Regions from separate parts of the Nocardia sp. NPDC058499 genome, predicted to be linked through region 1. Evidence: riboswitches for the same ligand, from Rfam matches in the RefSeq annotation. Region 1 holds a riboswitch; the other holds the start of a gene.

Evidence for each region. A riboswitch is a leader RNA that binds a small molecule or an ion and turns the genes downstream of it on or off. The one in region 1 is predicted to bind thiamine pyrophosphate.
Region 2: it holds a riboswitch for thiamine pyrophosphate, as region 1 does, so the genes downstream of both, thiC (phosphomethylpyrimidine synthase ThiC) here and ACFWPH_RS25550 (TenA family protein) in region 1, are expected to answer to the same signal.

Annotation. Positions count from the first base shown of each region.
Region 1 covers NZ_JBHXMZ010000009.1:159,275-162,816, reverse strand. The annotation lists gene ACFWPH_RS25555 (ABC transporter substrate-binding protein) at 1-830, opposite strand, end outside; gene ACFWPH_RS25550 (TenA family protein) at 827-1,531, opposite strand; TPP riboswitch at 1,525-1,621, opposite strand; gene ACFWPH_RS25545 (acetyl-CoA C-acetyltransferase) at 1,673-2,869, opposite strand; gene ACFWPH_RS25540 (MaoC family dehydratase) at 2,884-3,336, opposite strand; gene ACFWPH_RS25535 (acyl-CoA dehydrogenase family protein) at 3,340-3,542, opposite strand, start outside.
Region 2 covers NZ_JBHXMZ010000004.1:260,075-263,616, forward strand. The annotation lists gene thiC (phosphomethylpyrimidine synthase ThiC) at 1-1,562, opposite strand, end outside; TPP riboswitch at 1,552-1,677, opposite strand; gene ACFWPH_RS14860 (Uma2 family endonuclease) at 1,910-2,488, shown strand; gene ACFWPH_RS14865 (exodeoxyribonuclease III) at 2,471-3,322, opposite strand; gene ACFWPH_RS14870 (GNAT family N-acetyltransferase) at 3,356-3,542, opposite strand, start outside.

The DNA of each region.
Region 1 (3,542 bases):
TGACTCTCGAACACCAGCGATTCGTCGGGGAAGGCACCGGGGTTGGCGTCGAGCAGGTCCTGGGCGGCGGCCGCGGGTTCGTCGGCGGCGAACTGGTATCCGCGTTGCAGCGCCTGGACGAATTTCGCCGCGCGGTCGGGATTGGCTGTCAGCCAGTCCTGGTTGGCGTCGATCACGATGGCGTAGGCATCGGGGAAACCGTAATCGGTGTAGCGGAAGTACTTCATGGGTGTGCCGCGGTGTTCGGCCTCGATCCCCTCCCAGGCGAGGTAGGAGACGGTGAAATCCGCTTGTCCGGAATAGACCGCCTCGTACGCCGAAGTCCCCAGGGTGACCGATTCGAATTCGCCGGTACCGCCGTCGTTGCGGATCACCTGCTGCAGCGCTTCCACCTCGCCCGGATCACCGAAACCGGCATAGGTCTTGCCGTCCAGGTCCTTCGGGGATGTGATATCGGCACGGTCCGCCTCGACTCCGATACCGGTCGCCCAGTGTTGCAGCGGCGCGAGCACCGAGAGCGTATGCCCGCCGGACGCCCGGGAGAAGGTCGACGAATTATGGGTGCTGATACCGAATTCGGCGTTACCGGCGTCGATGACCGTATCGACGGCCGTGTTGTTGTACGGCAGGATCTCCACGTCCAGGCCGGCTTCGGCGAACCAGCCCCGCTGCTGTGCCACGAACAACCCGGTGTGGTTGGTATTCGGCGTCCAGTCCAGAGCGAAGCGGATGGTGTCGTCGTCGGTTCCCGCGGTGCAGGCGGTGAGCGCCGACAGCGCTACCAGCGCGGCGGCGGCCGTGGCCAGGATCCGGCGGAGGCGGCCGCTCACGGGGCGGGCCACGGCTGCGGATGCAGGGCGGTATCCCAGAACATCAGCTCGTACCGGGTGGCGACGGTGAACGCCGTCCTCATGGCCGCGCGTTCCCGTTCACTCGCGACCTCCGCCGCCGCGTCGACCATGGTCCGGGCCGCGGCCGCCGATTCCTGGAACTCCTCGTCGCCGTAGGTGGCCACCCACCGCGCGTAGGGGTGGTCGGGATCGGCGGCGAGGACGGCGGCCGCGCGGGCGGCCAGATCCCGCCCGACCTCGGCGTATATCCAGAAACACGGCAGCGCCGCCGCCGCGCCCACGGCATAGGATTCGGTGGCGGCGGTCGCGATCAGATAGGACACGTAGCCGAGGCAGGCGGCCGAATGCTCCGGTTCCCCCACACGTGCGGGCAGTTTCCCGCTACCGAGCAGTTCGTCGTGCAGGGCGGATTCGACCGATACCGCCGAGGCGGCCGAATTCGCCCAGAACCGTGCGGCCTCGGCATCGGGTGCCTTGGCCGAGAGGATGGCCAGCACCTTCGAATATCCGGTCAGGTACAGCGAATCCTGCTCGATATAGGTGCGGAAAACCTCGGGCGGCAGGATGCCGGCGCCGAGCAACCGGAGGAATTCGAGATCGTCGATGGCGCCGCGCAGCGCCTTCGTCCGGTCCCAGAGGTGATCGGTGAAGCGGCCGGTTTCCGTCGTATGCGCGGACAACGCCAAGACATCCCTTCGTCAGCATTACCTGGACAGGTTCTCGGGTGTGATCTCAGCCCCGCCTCGTGCGGAGCACCCCGTGTCAGAACGAATCCGACCATACCAGTGGCGCGTCGCTTGACAAGTGGCCCGGTCTCGGGCTCAGGCCGATACCACCGACGCCGCCATACCCTGGCCGCCGCCGATACACATCGTGAGCAGCGCGCGCCCGCCACCGCGGCGGTCGAGTTCGTGCAGTGCCGTGGTCAGCATGCGGACACCGGTGGCTCCGATCGGGTGGCCGAGGGATATCCCGGAACCGTTGACGTTCAACTTGTCCCGGTCGTCCCAGCCCCAGCCGCGCAGCACGCCCAGGACCTGGCAGGCGAAGGCTTCGTTGAGTTCGATCAGGTCGTAGTCGGCGAAGCCGTGCCCGGTGCGGGCGAACAGTTTGTCCACGGCGGCGACGGGGCCGAGGCCCATCAGGGCGGGGTCGCAGCCGGCCGCCGTCCAGCCTTCGAGGAAGCCGATCGGCTCGAGACCGAGTTCGTCGAGGCGGTCCTCGGCGACGACGAGCACCGCCGCGGCGGCGTCGTTCTGCTGGCTCGCGTTACCCGCGGTCACCACGCCGCCGGGCTGGATGGACCGTAGCTTCCCGAGTGAATCGGCGCTGGTCTCGGGCCGGATGCCCTCGTCCCGGGCGAATACCGTCACCGCACCCTTGCGATCGGTGACCTCGACCGGTACGACCTCGGCGTCGAAGCGCCCGGCTTCCCAGGCCGCGTGGGCGCGATGATGGCTTTCCGCGGCGAGCCGATCGGATTCCGCCCGGGTGATCCCGTATTTCGCCGCGACGTTCTCGGCGGTTTCGATCATTCCGCTGATCCGGCCGAATCGCCATTCCGGCTGGGAACGTTCGCGACCGCGATCGAGCCGGTCGAACAGGTGCAGCCCACCGGATTTGGCGCCCCAGCGCGCGCCGGTCGTGTAGTGCTCGATGGTGCTCATCGATTCCACGCCGCCGGCGAGTACAACCTCCGCGGCGCCGGTCTGCACCATCATCGCGGCGGTCACCAATGCCTGGAGGCCGGTGCCGCAGCGGCGGTCGGTCTGCAATCCGGCGACCGAGATCGGCAGCCCGGCGTCGAGGGCGGCCCAGCGGCCGATACACGGGGCTTCCGAGTTCGCGTACGACTGGCCCAGGGCGACATCGTCGATACGTTCGGGGTCGATTCCGGATCGTGCGACGGTTTCTTTGATGACGGTGGTCGCCAAGGTCACGGCCGGTACATCTTTCAGCGCTCCGCCGAAGCGGCCCACGGGGGTGCGGACGGGCGCCACCAATGCTGCGCGTGTCATGGGGAATTCGCTCCTCAATCAACCAGGACGCGGATGGCCTCGGCGACCAGCGCCGGACGCTGCGCGCCGTCGATCTCGATGGTGTAGGTGGTGATCAGGTTCGCGCCCTTGGCGGTCCGTTCGAGCGATTCCAGCCGGGCGCCGCACCGGATCTTCGATCCGACCGGTACGGGCGCGGGGAAGCGGACCTTGTTCATGCCGTAATTGATCTTCATCCGCACGCCGTCGATATCGAAGATCGTGGCGCCCAGTGCGGGCAGCAGCGACAGTGTCAGGTACCCGTGCGCGATCGTGCTGCCGTAGGGGCCCGCGGCCGCCCGCTCGGGATCGACGTGGATCCACTGATGGTCGCCGGTCGCGTCGGCAAAGGCGTCGATCCGGGCCTGGGTCACCTCGATCCAGTCGCTGAAGCCGAGGTGCGTGCCGACCGCGGCCGCCACCTCCTCGATTCCCTGGAAAACCCGCATGGTTCACACACCCCCGCGGGCGACGAGCTGGGCCGCGATCACATTGCGCTGGATCTCGTTGGTGCCCTCGCCCACGATCATCAGCGGGGCGTCCCGGAAATAGCGTTCGACGTCGTATTCGGTGGAGTACCCGTACCCGCCGTGGATGCGGACCGCGTTGAGGGCGATCTCCATCGCGACCTCGGAGGCGTACAGCTTGGCCATCC
Region 2 (3,542 bases), on a different contig from region 1:
CCCGCCTCGATGGCCGCTATATCGGTCAGATTGTTCCGCTCCGCGTACTCGCGGACATCCGCGGATATACGCATCGAGCAGAACTTCGGACCGCACATCGAGCAGAAATGCGCGGTTTTCGCCGGCTCCGCGGGCATCGTCTCGTCGTGGTATTCGCGGGCGGTATCGGGGTCCAGTGACAATGCAAACTGGTCGCGCCACCGGAATTCGAAACGGGCCTTCGACAATTCGTCGTCCCGTCGCTGCGCGTGCGGATGCCCCTTGGCGAGATCGGCGGAATGCGCGGCGATCTTGTAGGTGATCACGCCGGTCTTCACATCGTCGCGGTTCGGCAGGCCCAGATGTTCCTTGGGCGTGACATAACACAGCATCGCCGTCCCGGCCTGCGCGATCATCGCGGCACCGATGGCCGAGGTGATGTGGTCGTAGGCGGGCGCGATATCGGTGGCCAGCGGGCCGAGCGTGTAGAAGGGGGCCTCCTCGCACAGCTCTTCTTCCAGCCGGACGTTCTCCACGATCTTGTGCATCGGCACATGCCCCGGACCCTCGATCATCACCTGCACACCGTGCGATTTCGCGACCTTGGTCAGCTCGCCGAGTGTACGGAGTTCGGCGAACTGCGCCTCGTCGTTCGCATCGGCGATGGAACCCGGCCGTAAACCGTCGCCGAGCGAGAATGTCACGTCGTAACGCGCCAGGATTTCGCACAGTTCCTCGAAATGCGTGTACAGGAACGATTCCCGGTGATGGGCCAGGCACCACGCGGCCATGATCGACCCGCCGCGCGAGACGATCCCGGTGACCCGTTTCGCCGTGAGCGGCACGTACCGCAGCAGCACACCGGCGTGCACGGTCATATAGTCGACGCCCTGCTCGCACTGTTCGATCACGGTATCGCGGTAGAGTTCCCAGGTGAGCGCGGCCGGATCACCGTGGCATTTCTCCAGCGCCTGATAGATCGGCACCGTCCCCACCGGGACCGGTGAGTTCCGCAGAATCCATTCGCGGGTTTCGTGAATGTTCTTACCGGTGGACAGATCCATGATGGTGTCGGCGCCCCAGCGGGTGGCCCACACCATTTTCTCGACCTCTTCGGCGATCGACGACGACACCGCGGAATTACCGATATTGGCATTGATCTTCACCAGGAATTTCTTGCCGATAACGGTCGGTTCCAGCTCCGGATGCCGGTGATTGGCCGGGATCACCGCGCGTCCGGCGGCGACCTCCGCACGCACCACTTCCGCCTCGACGCCCTCACGCGCGGCGATGAAACGCATCTCGTCGGTGACGACCCCGGCCCGGGCCCACGCCAACTGGGTGCGCGGGCCGGCGACATCCGGTTTCGCCCAGGTATCGCGCAACTTCGGTAGTCCGGCCTCGAGATCGATGGTCGCCGAAGTATCGGTATACGGCCCAGATGTGTCGTACACATCGAAATTCTCGCCGTTGGTCAGCGCGATCCGGCGAACCGGTATCCGCAGACCGTCCACGTCCCGGTAGTGCTTGACGCTGCCCTCGATCGGACCCGTGGTCACGGAATCGACAGATGTAACCGTCATTTTTGCTCCCTACGCCGGCATTACCCGGTCAGGTTCATACGGTCGACGGCCCTGAACGCCCGGATGGGCTAGCCGTCCTCTCAGCCCGCTGGTGCGAGCCCCCGTGGGTGTGTAATTTTCCACCGCCGACCATACTGCATTTATGGCGTCGCTGTATTTATGGCGTCGCCTCCGGCGCCGCGGGGTCGGGGCCCTTTTGGCCCGGTTCTTCACTCCCGCCGGTCGGTCGCTGCGCTCCCTCCCTCTGGTCGCTCCAGAACCGGGCGGGCCGCGACCGGCCGGTGGCGAACTCTTCGCGCCCGGGTGTTCGTGCGGGTTTCAGCGGATGTGGGCGATAGGGTCGAACGGTGACGCTCTCGCATGGATCGCTGATGACCGTGGACGAGTTCGAAGAACTCGACGCCGCGGCTCAGCGCATATCCGAGGGACTGCGGCTGGAATACCTCAACGGCCTGCTCGCGGCGAAGGCGCGCCCGGACGCGAACCACAGCCGGGTCATCCAGTGGCTGGCCCGGTTCCTCGTACCGCGCAGATCGGAACTGTGGCTTTTCGCCGACCGCGGCCTGCGGGCCGGGCGCGGCGGGGGCAGCCGCGTCCGCCCGGACGCGATTCTCGCGCCCGCCTCGGCGTTCGCCGGCGATGGCGAATGGTCGGATCCGCAACCGGTGCTGATGACCATCGAGGTCACCTCCCGGGCGCAGCACACCGAACTCCGGGACCGCCTGGACAAACCGTTCCTGTACGCCGCGACCGGTATCCCGCTCTACCTGCTCATCGACCGCGGTTCCGCGGAGATCAATATCCTCAGCGAACCCGACGACGGGCGGTACGCCTCCCGGGTAACCCTCCCGTTCGGCACCGATATCGAAATCCCCGAGCCACTGAACGTCATCCTCGCCACCGACGCCCTACTCGACTGGACCTGAGTCGCCCAACTGCTCGCGTCGAATATCGAACTCCGCGATCACCGGCGCGTGATCACTCGCACCCTTGCCCTTGCGTTCCTCCCGGTCCACTCCCGCGTCCACCACGGTCGCCGACAGGGCCGGGGAGGCGAGGACGAAATCGATACGCATACCTTCTTTACGAGGAAAACGCAGCTGCGTGTAATCCCAGTACGTGTACACCCCGGGCCCGGGTGCGAAGGGCCGCATCACATCGGTGAAACCGGTCGCGGTAATGGCCGTGAACGCATCTCGTTCCGGTTGGGAGGTATGGGTTTTACCGCTGAAGAACTCGGTGGACCACACATCGTCGTCGGTGGGTGCGATATTCCAGTCGCCGACGAGGGCGGTCTCGGTTCCCGGGTTCTCGGCCAGCCAGCGGGCGGCGTTGTCGCGCAGGGCGGCGAGCCAGGCGAGTTTGTACTCGTAATGCGGATCGTTCAGAGCGCGGCCGTTGGGCACATAGAGGCTCCACACCCGGACACCACCGCAGGTGGCCCCGAGCGCACGTGCTTCGACCGTGGGCGTGCTGATCAGCGCCTCCGCGGCATCCCGGTCGAATCCGGGCTGATCCGGGAAGCCGATCTCCACATCCTCCAGCCCGACCCGCGACGCTATCGCCACCCCGTTCCACTGGTTGAGCCCCACATGCGCGACCTCGTAACCGGCCTCGGTGAACCGTTCGAACGGGAACTGGTCGTCGCGGCATTTGGTTTCCTGTAATGCCACGACATCGATGTCCTGGCGGTCCAGCCAGGCCAGCACGCGATCCTGCCGGGAGCGGATCGAATTGACATTCCAGGTGGCCAGTCGCAACTGAATTCCCGTCTGTGTTGAGATGTGCCGCGGCTACGGCGCCGGTACGGAACCGCCGGGCACGGCGTAGCGGTAGCTGTGATGGTCGAGGAAACCCAGCTCGCCGAAAAGTTCCAGTGCCTCCACATTACCGGCCTCGACCTGCACGTACGCGTGCGTTGCGCCACGGTCGCGGCCCCAGCGCAGTAGTTCTCCGCAGACCAGTGCGGCCAGTCCGTGG